Regions from separate parts of the Paenibacillus liaoningensis genome, predicted to be linked through region 3. Evidence: riboswitches for the same ligand, from Rfam matches in the RefSeq annotation. Region 3 holds a riboswitch; each other region holds the start of a gene.
What was found. A riboswitch is a leader RNA that binds a small molecule or an ion and turns the genes downstream of it on or off. The one in region 3 is predicted to bind cyclic di-GMP.
Positions count from the first base shown of each region.

Region 1: another riboswitch for cyclic di-GMP. It lies ahead of AC6B99_RS21195 (transglutaminase-like domain-containing protein); the one in region 3 lies ahead of AC6B99_RS27590 (glycoside hydrolase family 26 protein).
Region 2: another riboswitch for cyclic di-GMP. It lies ahead of AC6B99_RS11890 (condensation domain-containing protein); the one in region 3 lies ahead of AC6B99_RS27590 (glycoside hydrolase family 26 protein).
Region 4: another riboswitch for cyclic di-GMP. It lies ahead of AC6B99_RS24960 (methyl-accepting chemotaxis protein); the one in region 3 lies ahead of AC6B99_RS27590 (glycoside hydrolase family 26 protein).

Region 1 is NZ_JCAALU010000013.1:204,449-208,660, reverse strand. It holds gene AC6B99_RS21200 (SdrD B-like domain-containing protein) at 1-581, opposite strand, end outside; gene AC6B99_RS21195 (transglutaminase-like domain-containing protein) at 865-1,680, opposite strand; cyclic di-GMP riboswitch class I at 1,694-1,778, opposite strand; gene AC6B99_RS21190 (hypothetical protein) at 2,138-2,599, opposite strand; gene AC6B99_RS21185 (GNAT family N-acetyltransferase) at 2,836-3,330, shown strand; gene AC6B99_RS21180 (response regulator) at 3,379-4,212, opposite strand, start outside.
Region 2 is NZ_JCAALU010000007.1:149,760-153,971, forward strand. It holds gene AC6B99_RS11875 (MFS transporter) at 1-374, shown strand, start outside; partial or broken gene AC6B99_RS11880 (aldo/keto reductase) at 391-734, shown strand; partial or broken gene AC6B99_RS11885 (transposase) at 785-922, opposite strand; cyclic di-GMP riboswitch class I at 1,275-1,362, shown strand; gene AC6B99_RS11890 (condensation domain-containing protein) at 1,561-2,223, shown strand; gene AC6B99_RS11895 (non-ribosomal peptide synthetase) at 2,285-4,212, shown strand, end outside.
Region 3 is NZ_JCAALU010000020.1:112,756-116,967, reverse strand. It holds gene AC6B99_RS27595 (glycosyltransferase) at 1-388, opposite strand, end outside; gene AC6B99_RS27590 (glycoside hydrolase family 26 protein) at 809-1,756, opposite strand; cyclic di-GMP riboswitch class I at 1,841-1,929, opposite strand; cyclic di-GMP riboswitch class I at 2,008-2,095, opposite strand; gene AC6B99_RS27585 (mannosyltransferase family protein) at 2,184-3,443, opposite strand; gene AC6B99_RS27580 (glycosyltransferase family 2 protein) at 3,447-4,212, opposite strand, start outside.
Region 4 is NZ_JCAALU010000017.1:4,556-8,767, forward strand. It holds gene AC6B99_RS24935 (glycosyl-4,4'-diaponeurosporenoate acyltransferase CrtO family protein) at 1-506, shown strand, start outside; gene AC6B99_RS24940 (phytoene desaturase family protein) at 556-1,575, shown strand; tRNA gene AC6B99_RS24945 (tRNA-Pro) at 1,712-1,785, opposite strand; tRNA gene AC6B99_RS24950 (tRNA-Thr) at 1,795-1,870, opposite strand; gene AC6B99_RS24955 (YrzA family protein) at 1,985-2,194, opposite strand; cyclic di-GMP riboswitch class I at 2,359-2,442, shown strand; gene AC6B99_RS24960 (methyl-accepting chemotaxis protein) at 2,596-4,212, shown strand, end outside.

The sequences.
Region 1 (4,212 bases), on a different contig from region 3:
TTATAAGCCCACCACTTGTCGTAGGTCGAAGCAGTTGGCGTCGCCGTCGGTGTTGCTGTAGGCGTCGGTGTAGCTACCGGATTCGGGTCCGCGTTAATCGTTACATTCGCCGATGCCGTTGTACTTTCCGCTGAATCAACGAGTGTAATCGTCGCCGTATTCGTCGTAGGCACAACCGAGCTTGAGCCAGTCGGCTTCGCTTTCACGGGAATTTCCAGCTTCACCGAAGTACCGGAAGGCAATGGATGTGCATTGACGGTTAGAGTTTGGCCATTTTTCGTATCCCAGCCTCCATCCTCCCAGCCATCTACAATTTCAAATTGTGCCGGTACTGTATCAACAATCGTTACATTCTTACCGACATGAGTTGCTCCATCTGCCTGATACAAGATCGTATACTTGAAGGTATCTCCTACATTAACAGTGCTCACACTGGCTGTCTTTGTAAAAGTCAGCCCTGTAATCGGTCCTGCTGCCTGTGCCGGTGCTGCGAATGGCTGTAATGCAGCTTGCAGCAGCAAAACGAGCAGCATGATCCAGGAAATCTTGTGCCTGATCGCTCTCTGTCTACTTGCGGGCATCTCATCAATCCTCTCTTTTTCTCTATCTCCTCTAGTTTCTCTCTTGTTGTGAATACCGATAATGCCTAGTACATAAACATTACCTTACGAATACCACGTCATTTTCCATCCTCTTCCTCCTTGTATTCAAATAAGAAAATTATATCCAGCCCAACTGTACAAAAACTTTACAAGCCTCCCCTTTATCCGTCAGCTAAATAACTGCAAAAAAGCTTCGTCCATCCGATGAAGGATAGACGAAGCTTCTGTGTGTACCTATTGAGTTATATGTGTTTATTTCCGTTTAATAAACTTTAGCAGCCGTATAACGCGAGCTGTCTTTAATCATTTTGCCCGCTTTCTTGCTGTTCTTCAGGCCAGCATCAAGCGTCGTATCGATCGTGATCCATTTGCCGTCCAAATATACTTCATTCCAAGCGTGATAATTTGATACATCAGACGCTTTGCCCGTCACCATCTTGGCCGGAATGTCCAAGCTGCGAAGCATGCCTGCCATTAATGCAGCGTAGCCGTAGCAAATATCTTTCTGCGAACTAAAGGTACGATCGATTTGAGGCAAATAATCGTTGGTCACCTTAGCCGCAAGCTGATGATCGTAAGAAATATTCGCTACAATATAATTGTAAACCGCCGTTACCTTCTCGGTATCCGTCTTTGCTCCCTTAGTCAGTTCCAATGCTTTCTTAACCGCTTTGCTGTTGCTGCTCCAATCAATATTTTGTATGGAGTTCAAATAGACGAGGCTGCTGTCACTCAAATTCAAGGTAACTTTGCCTGTATGAACTGCTCTATATTTTTTGGTACCACTTACGTTTTCCAATAATGAAATCGTATAATCTCCATTGCCCAGTTGAAGCGCAAACCATTCTTCTGTCTGGTTTGTCCGGAGCGCATACGTATAATTTTTGCCGTCTTTGGCTACAACCAGCCTTGTATCTACGCCTGACTTGACCTCATAACGAATGCCGATGCTTCCTTTATCCACATTGGATTCGTCGAGCCAGCTTGTCCCAGCTGCCGCTGCCACTTGAGCAGTTGCTTGAGGGAACACGGACAGAATCAACGCCAGCAAAATCATAACCGTTAAACTTTTGCGCATAAAAAAAACTCCCTTCGGTGGCTAGGCTGCCATCTAATAATAGAGAAGGCCCTTTAGCTTTGCGTCCCTGCCTTTCGACAGGTTTGCCGTTATCGTGTAAAGTTTTGTAAGTCGTGTTAGGTAGAAAAACTACCTTATATTAAACTATGATTATCTCTAGTATATACCCATTATTTGCAATAAACAATACGTTAAATCTTTTTTATTTCCAGGCTGAGGCTTGTATTTTCTGGTTTTTCTTCATCCATCTCCGCTTTAACCGTTTCATAAAAGGCTCTTCCTTCCGCTCTTTAAGCATGCCCTTTACGTCTCTAAGCAGGAGCATATACCGCATTTCATCTTCGTGCTTCAAGCTTTGAAATTCTTTCAAATGTTCTGCGCCCATCTCGCTTCAACTCCATCATGCGTTTTATCAATCCTATGTCGGTTGATAAAATTCCGATACCCGAAACAGCGTTTAGCTGCTTTTGACCGTGTAAAACTTTTGGAATCTCCAAAACTTCCTTGGTCCTGTCGACAAATAAAGCCACGCAAAAAAATCACGAATACCATCATCTACGATTCCCTCATTGTACCGATAAAGCTGACGCTGGTAGTTCAGGCGGCATATTTCCACCCCGTCCCACCAAAAAGAAAACGTGTTCCGCTTATCATCATGCTCCAGAGTAATCATAAATTCCCCTTCCGAAAGCTGAAAATACTGCTTGTCATAAAAAAACAAAGGCCCCTCAGAAGTAGCTGTAATGCCAATAAAATGACCTCTATGATGGGTATAAAAGCCACGAACGATGGTGTAATCGGTCATTTGATTCAAATTCAGCTGTCGTAGGTGCTGGGCTCCCTCGCTTATACAGCAAGCCAGCTCAGGATAGCGAAAATGGCGAATGACATTCATTTGCCGCTTCTCGGTTATCATCATCTTCTTCAACCATTCCTTTGGACATGCTATTTTTTTGAAAATGAAGCTCGTAAAGCTTGTCCGTCTCCATTTTCACCTACTCCTCCATTATAAATAGGGCAACTCTACAATTTCTCGACAAAATCTCTGTTTAATCTCGCAAAACTTACAAAATAATAGGCCGCATAGAATATTGAATTTTTATTCCTTCAACAGTATGATAATTCAAAGGAATACTCAGAAAGGACTGCAGCCCTTTGGAAGAACAAAAACTTTGGACTAGAAGCGACGGATTTACAATTAGCACAAATAAAGCTTATTTGGATATTGAAACGATTTATAAATTTCTAAACGAGGAATCTTATTGGGCAAACGGAATTGACAAAGAACTTGTACAAGCAGCCATTGAACACTCCATTTTGTGCTACGGCATTTATCAGGGGAATCCGCTTAAGGAACAAGCGAAGCTAGTTGGTTTTGCGCGAGTTGTCACCGACCTTGTCCGCTTTTCCTGGTTAGGGGATGTATTTGTTATACCCGAGTTTCGAGGTATAGGACTTAGCAAGTGGCTATTAGAAACCATATTGGAGCACCCCAAACTAAAAGGAACAAGCTTTAATCTAGGTACAAAAGATGCTCAGACTTTATATGCCAAGTATGGTTTTAAGCCTCTCGAGCAAGTAGAAAGAAGAATGGCACGGCCATTGGATTGGAGAGCTATTTATGAGGGCTATGGTTTAAAAAGTCAATAGCACTCGCTTGCCCCTCCAATTATTTACCATTTTGTTTCCTTCACCAGTCTACAAACCATTAACGCCGCTTTTCCAATCTTTGTACCATTCTGTAATGTATGCGCTTGGCTGCTCGTTCAATTCCTCCATCAGCGCGGCGGTTAAAGCATTGTACTGCTGATTAACCATAAGATGATTCCCTTTAGACGCATACAGCTGCATTAAGGCAAAATAAGCCTCTTCCGCCTGCGCATGCTCCTCGATAATTCGAATATATCCGGCAATCGCTTTATCCAGCTGGCCATGCTCGACATGCCAAGCTTCCAAGCGATAGGAAGTATTCAGCCACAGGCGCTTCAGGCGCTGGCGTTCGCTCTCCGCCCACCAATAATCATAATCCTTTAAATAATCGCCTCGATAAAGATTCATAGCCTCCTCGTATTCCGCAAGGGTTGCCGCCGCTAGCGGCGGTGCAGCAGCAATTCCTCTCTCCCATTCCTCCACATCCAGCACAACCTGATTAAGTGTCAATATGTATCCTTCTGTTGTATTGGCGATGTGAAAACACTTTCCAAACTGATCAAGCGTTTTCCTAATATGGTACACCGTCGTATACAGCTGGGCATATACTTTCTCCGTCCCATTATCGGGCCATAGCAAATCGATTAATAGCGATTTCCTTACCAGCTGTTCGCGATGCTGGAGCAAATACAGAAACAGCTCCTGCGCCTTTGTCGTACGCCAACGTATGGCTGCATCCTTTTTTCCAGAAAATTCGACACTAAACTGCCCCAGCAGCTGCAAAATCAGGTGCTGCTCCTCATTCGTTTTTATCACTTGCTGCACGGCCTGCCCTTTATCCTTCACATGGGAGTCCAGCCGCTTCTGAATCCGTTCCATCGT
Region 2 (4,212 bases), on a different contig from region 3:
ATCGATACGGAGAGATTTCTGTTATCGTACCAGCCCTTGTCATTACGATTGGCGCCTTGATTGTGCTCAGCATGTCGACCGGCTTAGGCGGTGTGCTTGTTGCGGCGATTTTATATGGCATCGGGTTTGGCTCCGCGCAGCCGTCCCTTCAAGCGGCAACGATACGTCTGGCCCATCCAGAGCGAATCGGAGTTGCCAACGCCTCGATATCGACCGCTAATGATCTTGGCATCGGGCTCGGTGCGATCGTGCTAGGCTGGGTTTCCCAGTACATGAGCTATCAGGCGTTATTCACGGTCAGCGCTTTGTCCGTTGCAATTTCCTTGCTGCTGTTCACTTTATTTGTAAAACGTTTGTTGAAAAATAATGAATAAATGGAGGAACAATCAAATGGAATATGTGAAACTCGAAAATACGGGCTTGGAAGTATCCCGAATTTGTCTGGGCTGTATGGGCTTCGGAGTAGCCGTGCAAGGAGGGCATCAATGGATTATTAATGAAGCAGACAGTCGTCCCGTTATTAAAAAAGCACTAGAGCTTGGTATCAATTTTTTTGATACAGCTAATGTATATTCAGCCGGATCAAGTGAGGCGGTTATTGGACCTGCTTTAAAGGAATATGCAAATCGGGATGAAATCGTGCTGGCTACTAAGTTGAATGGGCGCACGCAGGTCCAAACGGTGCCGGACTTTCTCGAAAGGCCATTATGAGCGAGATTGATAAAAGCCTGAAACTCTTCAGAAAGAACCTGTAACCTCACCTATTGTTGGTGCTACAAAAATATCGCATATTGAGGATGCTGCAGCTGCTCTTTCCATAAAGCTGACACCTGAAGAAATAGCCCAGAAAGATGATCTTGAAAAGAATAAGCGGATCAATGGCTGGACGCCCATTATCTTGTGAATACATATGCCGAACCTTTTAGACAATAAAGGAAAAATCGATACCACAGAAACGCGGTGATGCGTTAAACTGAATGCTTATAAAGATGGCTGTCGAGACCTTCTCGACAGCCTGATGCCGCCTAAATGGCGGCTTTTTTGTTTTAAAATTTTCATAGCGTTACGTATCAAGGAAGATAAATCTGCGCAGGATTATTTCGTTCTAGTCTATCCAAGTTTCGTCTCCTCCCATAGACTTTCATTCTCTTCATATTAATAGGACCCCTCTCCCAAAAACTTTTTGTCGAATGAAAATATAAAAAAATGTAAAAAACGTAACTATTTGCCGAACGGATTGTTTATAGATTAGGAATGGAATAAAACAAACATAAAATGGATAAAGGCATACCTATGGAAACATAGGGACGCAAAGCCATGGCCTAAGGCATCAGACGATGCTACGGTTGACAGGTTGCTGGAAAATGGGAGCAGACTGTCCAAAATCCGGGCAGTTTTTTATTTATCAAAACAAGTTATTGGGGGTAATTTGATGAAACGTTTTTATTATCCATTAACACATGCGCAAAAACGAATTTGGTATACCGAGCAGTTTTACCCCGGAACGAGTATTGCCAATTTGAGCGGTTTTCTCAAGCTTAGATCGCATGAGGGAATGGATTGCCGCAGGAAGGGAACAAAACCGTTGTCCAGCAAAATGGCAAACCAGCCGATTCAGTAGTCAAGCTGGAGGTGATTATGCCGGTAGCTGTAGCTATTAACGTATCACGAACGGTAGGCTGGTTTACCTCCCAATATCCGGTTGTGCTCGACATGAGCTATACGGACGATTTAGCCTATCAAATAAAACGGGTGAAAGAAGATTTGCGCCATATTCCCAATAAGGGAATCGGTTATGGCCTGCTGCGATATTTGGCAACTGATGAGCATAAAGCAGGGCTCACCTTCTCATTCAAACCGGAAATCAGCTTCAACTATTTGGGGCAATTCGACAGCGAGGTGCAAACAGACTTGCTTTCACCATCCGTATACGATATGGGCGCGCAAACAAGCCCGGAATCTGAAGCGCTGTATGCGCTCAGCTTAAGCGGTATGGTAAGAGGCGAACGCCTCGTTGTGTCTTGCGCCTACAATAAAAAGCAATATTTGCGAGCTACGATAGATCAGCTGATGGATCGCTTCCACCATCATTTGCTTGTATTAATTCAGTGTTGCACAGCCAAGACGGACAGAGATTTCACACCAAGCGACTTTACGGCGAGTGAATTGCAGCTCGAAGAGGTCGGAGATATTTTTGACATGCTGGCAGAGAAGTTTGGCTAAGAGAATGAATTTGCGCGCAGCTTAATTTGCTGCGGAATGGATAGAAGGAGGCCTAGCACAGGTGAACGGGATTACTTTTCAGAAGGATCAAGTACAAGATATTTATTTTTTATCGCCTATGCAAGAGGGCATGCTGTTTCACACGCTTCTGCACCCCGGACAGAGCTATTATATGGAGCAACTGGCCATTTCGGTGAAAGGCTCATTTCGCAAAGATTTGCTGGAACAAAGCATGAACGTGTTGATGGATCGGTACGATATTTTTCGTACCGTATTCCTCCACGAGAAAATCAACCGGCCGGTTCAGGTTGTATTCAAGCAGCGAGCGTTCCATGTTCAGGAAATAGATTTATGTGATCAGCCCCAAGAAGAGCAGCAGCGACAGCTTGCTGCCTTCAAGCAGCAGGATAAAATGCTGGGATTTGATCTGTCCAAAGATATTTTAATGCGGACGACCGTTTTTAAGACAGGTGAGGACACGTATGAATGGATATGGAGCTATCACCACATTATGCTGGACGGCTGGTGCTTTGGCATTATTGTAAAGGAGCTGTTTCAGATATACAGCGCCTTGCTGAATCATAAGCCATACGAGCTGCCCGTCTCGAAACCATATAAGGAATATATCAACTGGCTTGGCAAGCAGGATAAGGAGGCTTCGCTTGTCTTTTGGTCGAGCTATTTAGCTGAATTTGAGGGGCAGGAGTCTTTCGCCGAGCAGCGCAGCAGACGCAGGGAGGAAGGTTATTCGTCAGGCGAGCTTCATTTTAAGCTTGGAGAGGAAGACAGTGAGGCTTTCTCTAGACTGGCAAGAGAGCATCAGGTTACGTTAAGCACAGCGATTCAAGCCGTTTGGGCTATTCTGCTTAGCCGTTATCAGCGCAGCAGCGATGTGTTGTTTGGAGCAGTTGTATCGGGTCGTCCCGCTGAGATTAGCGGTGTGGAGAGCATGGTGGGCCTGTTTATCAACGTAATCCCAACCCGTGTTCAGATCGTACCGGATATGACCTTCAAGCAATTAATAACGGAAATGCAGAGACTCTCGGTGCAGACCGAAGCGCATCAGTACGTGCCGCTTTATAATATCCAGAGCCGAATAGGCCAGCAGACGTTAATTGATCATATTGTTGTGTTCGAGAATTATCCGCTTCAAGAGGCTGGCAAACAAAGTGAAGAGCAGAATCTGGGATTTGCGATGGATGACATTCATATTTTCGAAAAAAGCCATTATGATCTTCATTTACTCGCTGGGCCTGGCAAGGAGATGGTGATGAAGCTAGCATACAATGCCAATGTGTATGAAAGCTCCTTCATCAATCGCTTGAAGGCGCAGCTCATCCACATGATTCGCCAGCTCGTGAGGGAGTCCAATAAGCCGCTTGGTGAGCTTGGAATTGTGCCTGAGGAAGAAGCACATCGCTTATTCGCTTTTAACCGTCTGGATGGCCGGGACGGGGAAATGGCAGCAGCAAGCAATATGACGCTTGCTCAGCGATTCGAATGGCAGGTGGAGAATACGCCGGAACATCTTGCCCTTTCTGCTCCAGATGGATTATTTACTTATGCTGAGCTGAACGCTCGTGCAAATAAGCTCGCTTACGTGCTTCGCGGCAGAGGAGTTAACGACGGGACTATCGTTGGTCTGCTCGTTCACCGCTCATCAGATATGATTGCAGCTATATTAGCCGTTCTTAAGGCTGAGGCGGCGTACGTCCCGATCGATCCTGCGTACCCAGAGCAGCGAATCAGCTACATGCTGGAGGATAGCGGAGCGAAGCTGCTGCTCACGCAGTATTCGTTGACAAGCGTTATCGAGAAAGTAGAGTATCAAGGAACCCTTCTGTACCTCGATGAACCAGAGCTGTATAATGAAGCTGCCGCCAGCAATTTGGACACTGAGGATGCGCCAATAAACACATTAGCGACGACTCCCGGAGGCTTGGACAGGCTTGCTTATGTAATGTACACCTCTGGTACGACTGGCCAGCC
Region 3 (4,212 bases):
AATTACCCGCTTTAGCATGTTCATTTCCGGGACGATCGAGATAATGAACGCCTAAACCTTCGGCTAATTCTCTCATTTCCGCTCGCTTTCCATCATCACACACCCAAATGTTTAACAGATTTTCCGGATAATTCAAGTTTTTACAAGCAAGTATGGTTTTTCTAACCAAGGATGGCGGTTCATTGTAGGTAGCGATCGTAACATCCACAGAATAAAGGTTGTCAGGTAATGGCGCAGGCTTTCTTTCAGTGGGTTTTAGCAGAAGAATGTGGAATAAAACGGATTGAAAAATAGAAATGATTTCAAAAAATAGTAACAACGATCCAAAAATTAATGACCAGCCAGATGGGAGTGTTTGTACAAGTCTCCATACTAGATACACGATCATGATAGCAATGGATAGCGTTGTTAATATGTACCTAGCTTTTGTTTTCAAATAACCCCAATCCTTTGCGCTCTATTTATTCGCCATAATTCCATTCCTTTTCTGACTAATCTACAACATGGATTGACTATACTGTCTAATTTCGCTGTCGATATTTGTTAAATCGGCCGGAAATATGATATTTTTGGCGGCTAAGGCTCAAATTCAAAGTTATCTTATCACAATCCTTGCCCCTTTAAAAGTTAATTTTTCTTCTTAACATTGTAATCTTATTGGCAAAAGTGTAGAAAAAAAGCGAAAAAACTCTAATTTTACGCGGTTTACGCGAAATTAGAGTTTTCTCAGAATACCTATTTAGTATTATATCAGCCAGTGTTTGATAGAGTTGAGACCAGGACTTGACGACTAGCCCAGTCTAATCTATTAAAGCGTTTTTTGCAGCGTTTGGTAAGCGCTCAGGCTATCAGCCGACGAATCGATATGCCAGTCCAGCTCTTTGTTCTCGTTGAACCAGATCAAGCCTTTAATTTGGCTGTACGCTGGCGATTGCACTTGATTCATCGCATCAATAACCCATTCGTTTTTGCTGCCGCCGCTTTCTGTTGTGCCAGTTTCAGCGATAATGATCGGCTTGCTCGAAATGCTTGTCAGCGCTTGGTACGAAGCGTAGAATACGTCGTTAAAGCTTCTCCACGAGCTCCACGATTCTTTCGTTCCAAAGTTGTAGCCATCGATCGAAAGCAGGTCTACGTAAGCATCGCCTGGGTACATAGCTGTAAACGATGCGTTTTTGCCAACATTTTCAGCGTTTACGTTGTACATGAATTTTACATTCGTTGCGCCTTGCTCTCTGAAAATCGTAACGACACGTTGGAATGCCGCTTTGTAAGTCTCGTTTGTGTTAACTGTGCTGTCGCCAACGCCCCAGCCGTACCAGTTGCCATTGCCTTCGTGGAAAATGCGAAGCCAAATTTCAGGGTTTTTGTTAGCTGCTTGCCAGTTAACCAGTTGTTTTGCCGTTTGTTTCAGGTAAGCGTCTACTACGCCTCTATTAATATCAGCAGTCGAATATTCTTTGTAATTTTTATTTTTAAACTCAAGGGTAAGTAGGTTAATCGAACCATTATTATTTACATAGTCCATAAAGCCCTTCCATTCATTAATCCCTTGGTTCGAGTTGACAAAAGTATGTACAACATCTTGGTGTCCACCGATTAGTTGCTCGTAGGCAGCGATGTTGTTCAAGCTTTGGTTCGGCCAAGTGCCGATCCATGCTCCGTTGTAAAAGTTGGTTTGCGCGCTAGCAGGGAGTGCCCAGAGTAATGTCGAAGCGAGCATAAGGAGTGTAAGAGCGAATTTTGTAGTTTTCATAGTAAGTTCCTCCCCCGAGCGAATGATGGTCGTGGTCCGAAGAACACGCCGCACCTTCATCAGGCAAAGGAGGCTATGTCGGGCTTCGGCAGCTGGCGAGCATATCCTGTTAAAGGATGAAGCCCCTATAGCTTTGCGCACATCAGGTTTCCCTGAGTTTGCCTTTTCGTGTAAGCAATAAAAAAAAGATAGTCCCTGCTCCCGAAAGAACAAAGTCTACCTTGATTAATAAAGGAAGAATCGATGTTGAATTCGGTAGCTGGCGAGCATATTCCGTTAGGAATGAAGCCCCTGTAGCTTTGCGCACATCAGGTTTCCCTGAGTTTGCCTTTTCGTTAAACGATCTAGGTATAAAGTACGAGCTAAAGTAATATGGTGCTATTGTACACCTTAAGCGCAAATTTCGTCAATTTATTTTTTCATAAATTTATACAACGAAAAAATATCCATTAAAGTAGCAAATCGCATACACAATATGAAGCAGGAAAAACATCATGAAATAAAACATTTGCAGCGCCTTATTATTTTTCAGCACATCCGCAAAATAAATGTAGAAGGGGAACGCAACCATGACATAACGTGGAATGCTCTGCAAAAATTCGGCGCTGGCGAACGGAATGAGCATAAGCAGCAATCCATAGGCAAAAAACAGCCATTCATGAGCATTACGGCGAATATCTTTCCAGCGCATAATAAGAAAGGCAGCAAAAATGACGAGGACGGCATTCGCGATAATAAAGGCAAGCAGGCCATTTTCCCAGCCGCCATTTCCTGAGAAATAAGGCTTTTGGATAAAATGAATATAGTTCGAGAACGGAGCAACCGTCTTGCGATACCAGTTGATGCTTTGCTCGGTAATCGGAGCCAGCAAATCGCCAGTAAGCCATTTCATGTACAACAGATAACCGGCTAGCGGCAGCGCCGAAATGATTGCATAGCCTAAATACTTCGTGTCCTTCCACTTGAAACGGTACAGCCTGTGTTCGATCAACAGCGTACCCACAACGAAAAACAAGTTGACGAAGCCCAAATTGCGCGTCACAGCGGACAAGCCCCCGAACAGAAACGCGAGAAAATATCGTTTTTGCATCGCATAATAGACGGTCATTAGCGACAGCATGAGGAACAGGCTCTCTGTATAAGGCACGGCATAGAAGATGGCGGTCGGAAAAATGAGCAGCAGCAGCACCGCGACTTGGGCGTGCTCCTGTTTCAGTCCTCTTTTTAAACAAATGCCATAAAAATAAAAAAGTGATACGAGCAAAAACAAATTCGATAAAACCGATCCCACGACTGTCGCATCGTATTTAGAAATAGACTCCACCAAAAAGACTAACAAAGGGTATAAAGGGAAAAACACCCAATTTGCACTAGGATGCGATTCGTTGATGTTATACGTATCATAGCCATTTTCGGCAATTCCCAAGTACCATACGCTGTCAAATTTCCTTAGATCCTCGAAGCTCGGCTTCTTCAGCTGTGAAATATCCGTCTGGATCGAGAGCTGGCTCGATGTGAAATCATGCCCCTGCACGACCGTATAGTCCGGCGGAATTTGATAGTTCGGAAACAGATTCATGCCGAGAAAGCCTGCAAAATAAAGCAATATTCTCGTAATGACAAACAAGGAGAGCAGGAAGATCAAAACTTGCGTATTCGATTTTGCTTTAAGCAGCAGCGATTCCATTCGTCACCTCGTCTCTTGTAATTGCTGCGATTTCGTTTCCGCTGGCACAACGTTATGCAGCACGGTTTCCACGAAGTATTTCGGGCGTTTCTTCGTTTCAATGTAAATTTTGCCGATATATTCGCCAATTAGTCCAATGCACAGCAGCTGAATGCCGCCAATGAACCAAATCGAAAGAATCATCGAGCTCCAGCCGGATACCGTGTTTCCCTGCAAATGCCTGACGAATACATAAAGGGCGAACACGAGGCTCATGACCGACATAAAAAAGCCGACAACCGACACTGCGCGGATAGGAGATACGCTAAAGGAGGTAATGCCCTCCCATGCGAAGATAAGCATTTTTTTCAACGGGTATTTCGATTCGCCGGCGGTTCGCTCCAGACGATCGTAGTACACACTGTCGGATTTGAAGCCGATGGTAGGAATAATGCCACGCAGGAATAGATTGACCTCCTGGTACTCCTCCAGCTTATCAACGATCTTCTTGCTCATCATCCGGTAATCCGCATGATTATAAACGACGTTTACACCAAGCTTAATCATTAGTTTGTAGAAAAATTGCGCGCTGAACTTTTTGAACATCGTATCGGTCGTTCGTTTGTTCCGCACGCCGTACACGACTTCATAGCCCTGCTTGTACTTCTCAATAAACTTGTCGATCACCGTAATATCGTCCTGCAAATCGGCATCGATGGAAATAATGCAATCCGCATACTCCTTCGCCGTCAACAAGCCCGCCAGAAGTGCCCGCTGATGCCCGACGTTC
Region 4 (4,212 bases), on a different contig from region 3:
GATGGCTGCTCGTCCATCTCGGCGTCTCCTATTTTCATACGAGCTTGCCACAGCGCTGGTTTGCAAGACCAGAAGCAGGAGCAGGAGCAGGCGGGACAGTGCGCAAAGCGGAGCGCAGCAAGGAGAAGCGGCACTTCGGCAGAGGAGCAGAGCCGAAGCAGCCTGATAAAAGCGGCGAGGAGCGTTTCTACGAGCAGGTGCTGTTCATCCGCTCCTGGAAGGACAGCGTGCCGGATGGCAGCTTTTTGTTCCGCAGGGGATTCCAGAAGAAAAGGCTTGCTAAGCGCGGCCAAGCCTATTACCAGGAGTACATGGGGGAAACGCTCAGAGGCGAATGGACGCACTGGCTGTCCATCGTGCCCGCGCCGTTATTTTTCATCTGGAACGAGCCTTTGTATGGCTATTTAATGGTAGGCTACGCGCTGGCGGCCAATTTGCCGTTTATAGCGATTTTGCGATATAACCGGCTGCGGCTCAGGCGAATTTGCGGATCGAGCCGTCTATGACGGGCATTTATAGAAAGCTGATTCTAGCATGGGAAGGAAGAGACTATAAATGAAGACCAGGCATGTTGCTGTTGTAGGCGCCGGACCGGGAGGACTTGCTGCCGCTATGCTGCTGCGCCGCTATTTTCGCCATCCCAACACACTGGCCTTGTTTGGACGTTATGCGACCTATGTCGGATCAGCTCCTGATCGGGCGCCAGCAATCTTCGCGATGCTGCCGCATGTCGAGACAGAGCTTGGCGTTTTTGGTGTTCGAGGCGGCACCTACAGCATCGTTGAAGGTCTGCGCCAGCTTGCGGAGGAAATGGGGGCGGAAATACGCACCTCGGTGCGTGTGCAGTGCATTGCTGCAAAAGGCGGCGGCGTAAGCGGAGTAGAGACGGAATGCGGTTTTGTGCCAGCCGATCTGGTGCTCGCGAACGGAGATGTGCTGTCCGTATGCCGCGATTTGCTCGGCGAGCAGCTGCGGCCTGCCATGACGAATCGCCATATTTCAACTTACGAGCCTTCTCTGTCCGGCTTTGTCACTCTTGCAGGCATACGCAGACGTTACGATAAGCTGCTGCATCATACTGTATTTTATCCGGAAAGGTATGGGGAGGAATTTTCGGCGATTTTCGCGCGCCGCGAGGCTCCTGCCGATCCTGCGATTTATGTATGCTGTTCCGCCTATATGGAACAGGAACTGGCGCCGGAAGGAGGCAGCAACCTGTTTATTTTGGCGAATGCCCCGTATACGTCGGACGCTTGGAGCTGGGAGCGGGAGGCGGAGCGCTATCAGGGCCGTCTGATGAAGCAGCTGGCTGGCTTGGAGGGACTGGATCGGGAAGCAGAGCAGCTTGCTTTGTATACACCGGAGGATTTGGAGCGGGATACGTCGGCATTTCGCGGCGCCATCTATGGCATTTCCTCGAATTCAGCAAAGCAGACGTTTTTGCGGCCGTCCAATCGTGCGGATTTGCGCGGACTATGGTTTGCGGGCGGAACGACCCATCCCGGCGGGGGAACGCCGATGGTTGCCATGTCAGGGCTGCTCACCGCAGAGGCGATGATTCGGCAGCATCATTAATGAATCTATTGGGGCAAAAGAAAAGCCGCGCTTAGCGGGGGCAGCAAAACTTCCAGCTAAGCGCGGTTTATTTTTAATGAAAAAAATAAAAAACCCTTCTAAGTTAGAGGGCCTGCTTGAAACAACTTATAAAATATCGGGACGACACGATTTGAACATGCGACCCCCTGGTCCCAAACCAGGTGCTCTACCAAGCTGAGCTACGTCCCGGGAAAAAAATGGTGCCGTCGAGAGGACTTGAACCCCCAACCTACTGATTACAAGTCAGTTGCTCTACCAATTGAGCTACAACGGCGCGGTTATGTATCGGACACAAGATGTATTATGCCACAGAACTTTAGGAGGATGCAATACCTTTTTTAAATTTTTTTGAAAAAAATTCGGGCAGCGTTCAAATGCCCGAATTGGCCTATTTTTTAACTTTAAAATGAACGACTGCGCTGTACAGCATTTTCCCGCGATCGGGATGAAACACCGCATGATGACTAATCGCATGAACTTGTAATAGCAGTGCTTTATTCGCTTCAATTTGCTGGTCAATGTGCTTTTCGAGCGTACGTAAGTCAAAAGCCTCAAAAAATTCGATTTTATCCTCAATTAAATCTAGTCGAAAATCCATCTTGTCCCCCCTAAAATCTCATTAATAGCTAGCATTCGCTAATATTATAACGTTGTTAGGCACTAGTTTCAAAGTATCATGTCAGATAATCTCGCTTTTTATAATTTACAAAAAGGTTTTCCTAAATTATACTTTAAAAGTGTCGAAATAAATAGAAAATTACATACTGAAAAAGGCAAACTTATTGAAAGATAGGGGCGCAAAGTTATGGGCCTAAGGTATTGAACTATGGCAGCCAAACCACCGGTACAGGACTATAGGCTGATTCAGCTGTTCAATTCGTCGCGGTGATTGGATAGCTTTTGTTTTTTCAGTGTAATAGGAGAGATGGAGAGAAAATGATGATTAACCGATTGAGAGAGGCAAAATGGTTAAAATGGACATCAAGGATTTCTGATTTCTTGAAGAAACAAAAGGTTACAACGAAGCTGTTGTTTATCACTTCATTAATCACCTTGTTCAACGTCGTCGCTGGCGGGTGGATTTTTATGCAAAATGCTTCGGTTAGAAGTGCAGTGAAAGCTTCAAATGAGCTTCAGGAGGCCAAAAAAGAATATCAAGGGATATCGGATTCGATGCTGCGCACGCTGCTTTCGATGATTGATGCCGTAGAAAACGGCAGCACCGGCGACGATGGAATCAACTTGGCACTTAAGTCGATGCCCGAGCGGGTAGAAAAATTGAAGGTTACACTAGCGTACCTGGATGAAAAATATCCTCACGGGGATAACGGCACCGCCTATTCGAACCAAGGCAATGTGTTTGGCCTTGCACTGGAGCAGCTTAATAAAGAAAACGGCAATCACAGCCTGCTAACCATTGAAGACCGCTCCGCCAAGGTCAAACAGCTTGTCAGTACATATACGATTGTTCTCAGCTTTGCGAATGAAACGGTAGAAAATTGGCTCGAAGTGGATACGGTCGCTACACAGGAGACATTAAATAAAAGTATTGCAGCTGCCAATACGATTATTATCATCAATATTGTTTTGCTGGCAGTACTGCCGTTCCTCATGTCGTATTCGTTAAGCCGGAATGTAAAAAAAGGCATCGTTGGTTTAATGAAGCGTATTACCGCTTATCAAAATAACGATTTCACCTATGATGAGAAGCTGGATCGCCAAGATGAATTTGGTCAAATTGACCGCTCGCTGGCGCAAATGGGAAGTGAGCTTCGTGACACCCTTCGTTCGACTATGGATGTAAGCACGGTTGTTCTGCAAGCCTCGCGCAATATGGGCGATATGATTGTTCGCAATCAGAACGCTTCCGAGCAGGTGAAGGAAGAGATTGGCAACGGCAAAACGATTTTGATGACCCAGTATGATGATGCAACTTCGATCTCGGCCGTAACGGAGCAAATATCGGCAAGCTCGCAGCAAATTGCGGCTTCAACCGAATATATTAATCGCGACATGAAAGAAATGAGAGAGTCATCGCGTATAGGCTCCACCGATATGAAGGGCGTTGTGCAGATGGTGAATCAGACGGTGCAGCAATTTGCCCGAGTTACCGAGTCCTTCGACCGAATCAATGAGCGCTACAATAATGTAACGAAGTTTTTGGGCGGCATTCAGGATTTGAACACACAGACGAATTTATTGTCGCTGAATGCTTCGATTGAATCGGCGCGTGCAGGCGAGCATGGCAGAGGCTTTGCTGTAGTAGCGGAGGAAATTCGCAAGCTGTCGAGCCAGACCGATATCATTTCCAAAGATATTACGAAGGAGCTTAAGCTTATTCAGAACGATTTTGCCGACAGCAGCCAAAGCTTGAGCAGCTTCTCGGAAGTGATAGAAACGACGAAGCAGGCATCGGTGACGGCTAGCGAAATGTTTAATGGTCTGGAAAATCAAAGCAGCGTATTGTCCGAGCAAATGGGCGAAATTTCTGTCGGCATTGATGAAATTACAAAAGGCATTACCGATATTGTTGGCTCAGTAGACAAGCTGCTGCAAACCTCCTCCGAGGTAAATGGCAAAATGGAGCAGATGAGCGGTATGTCCGAAGATCAATTC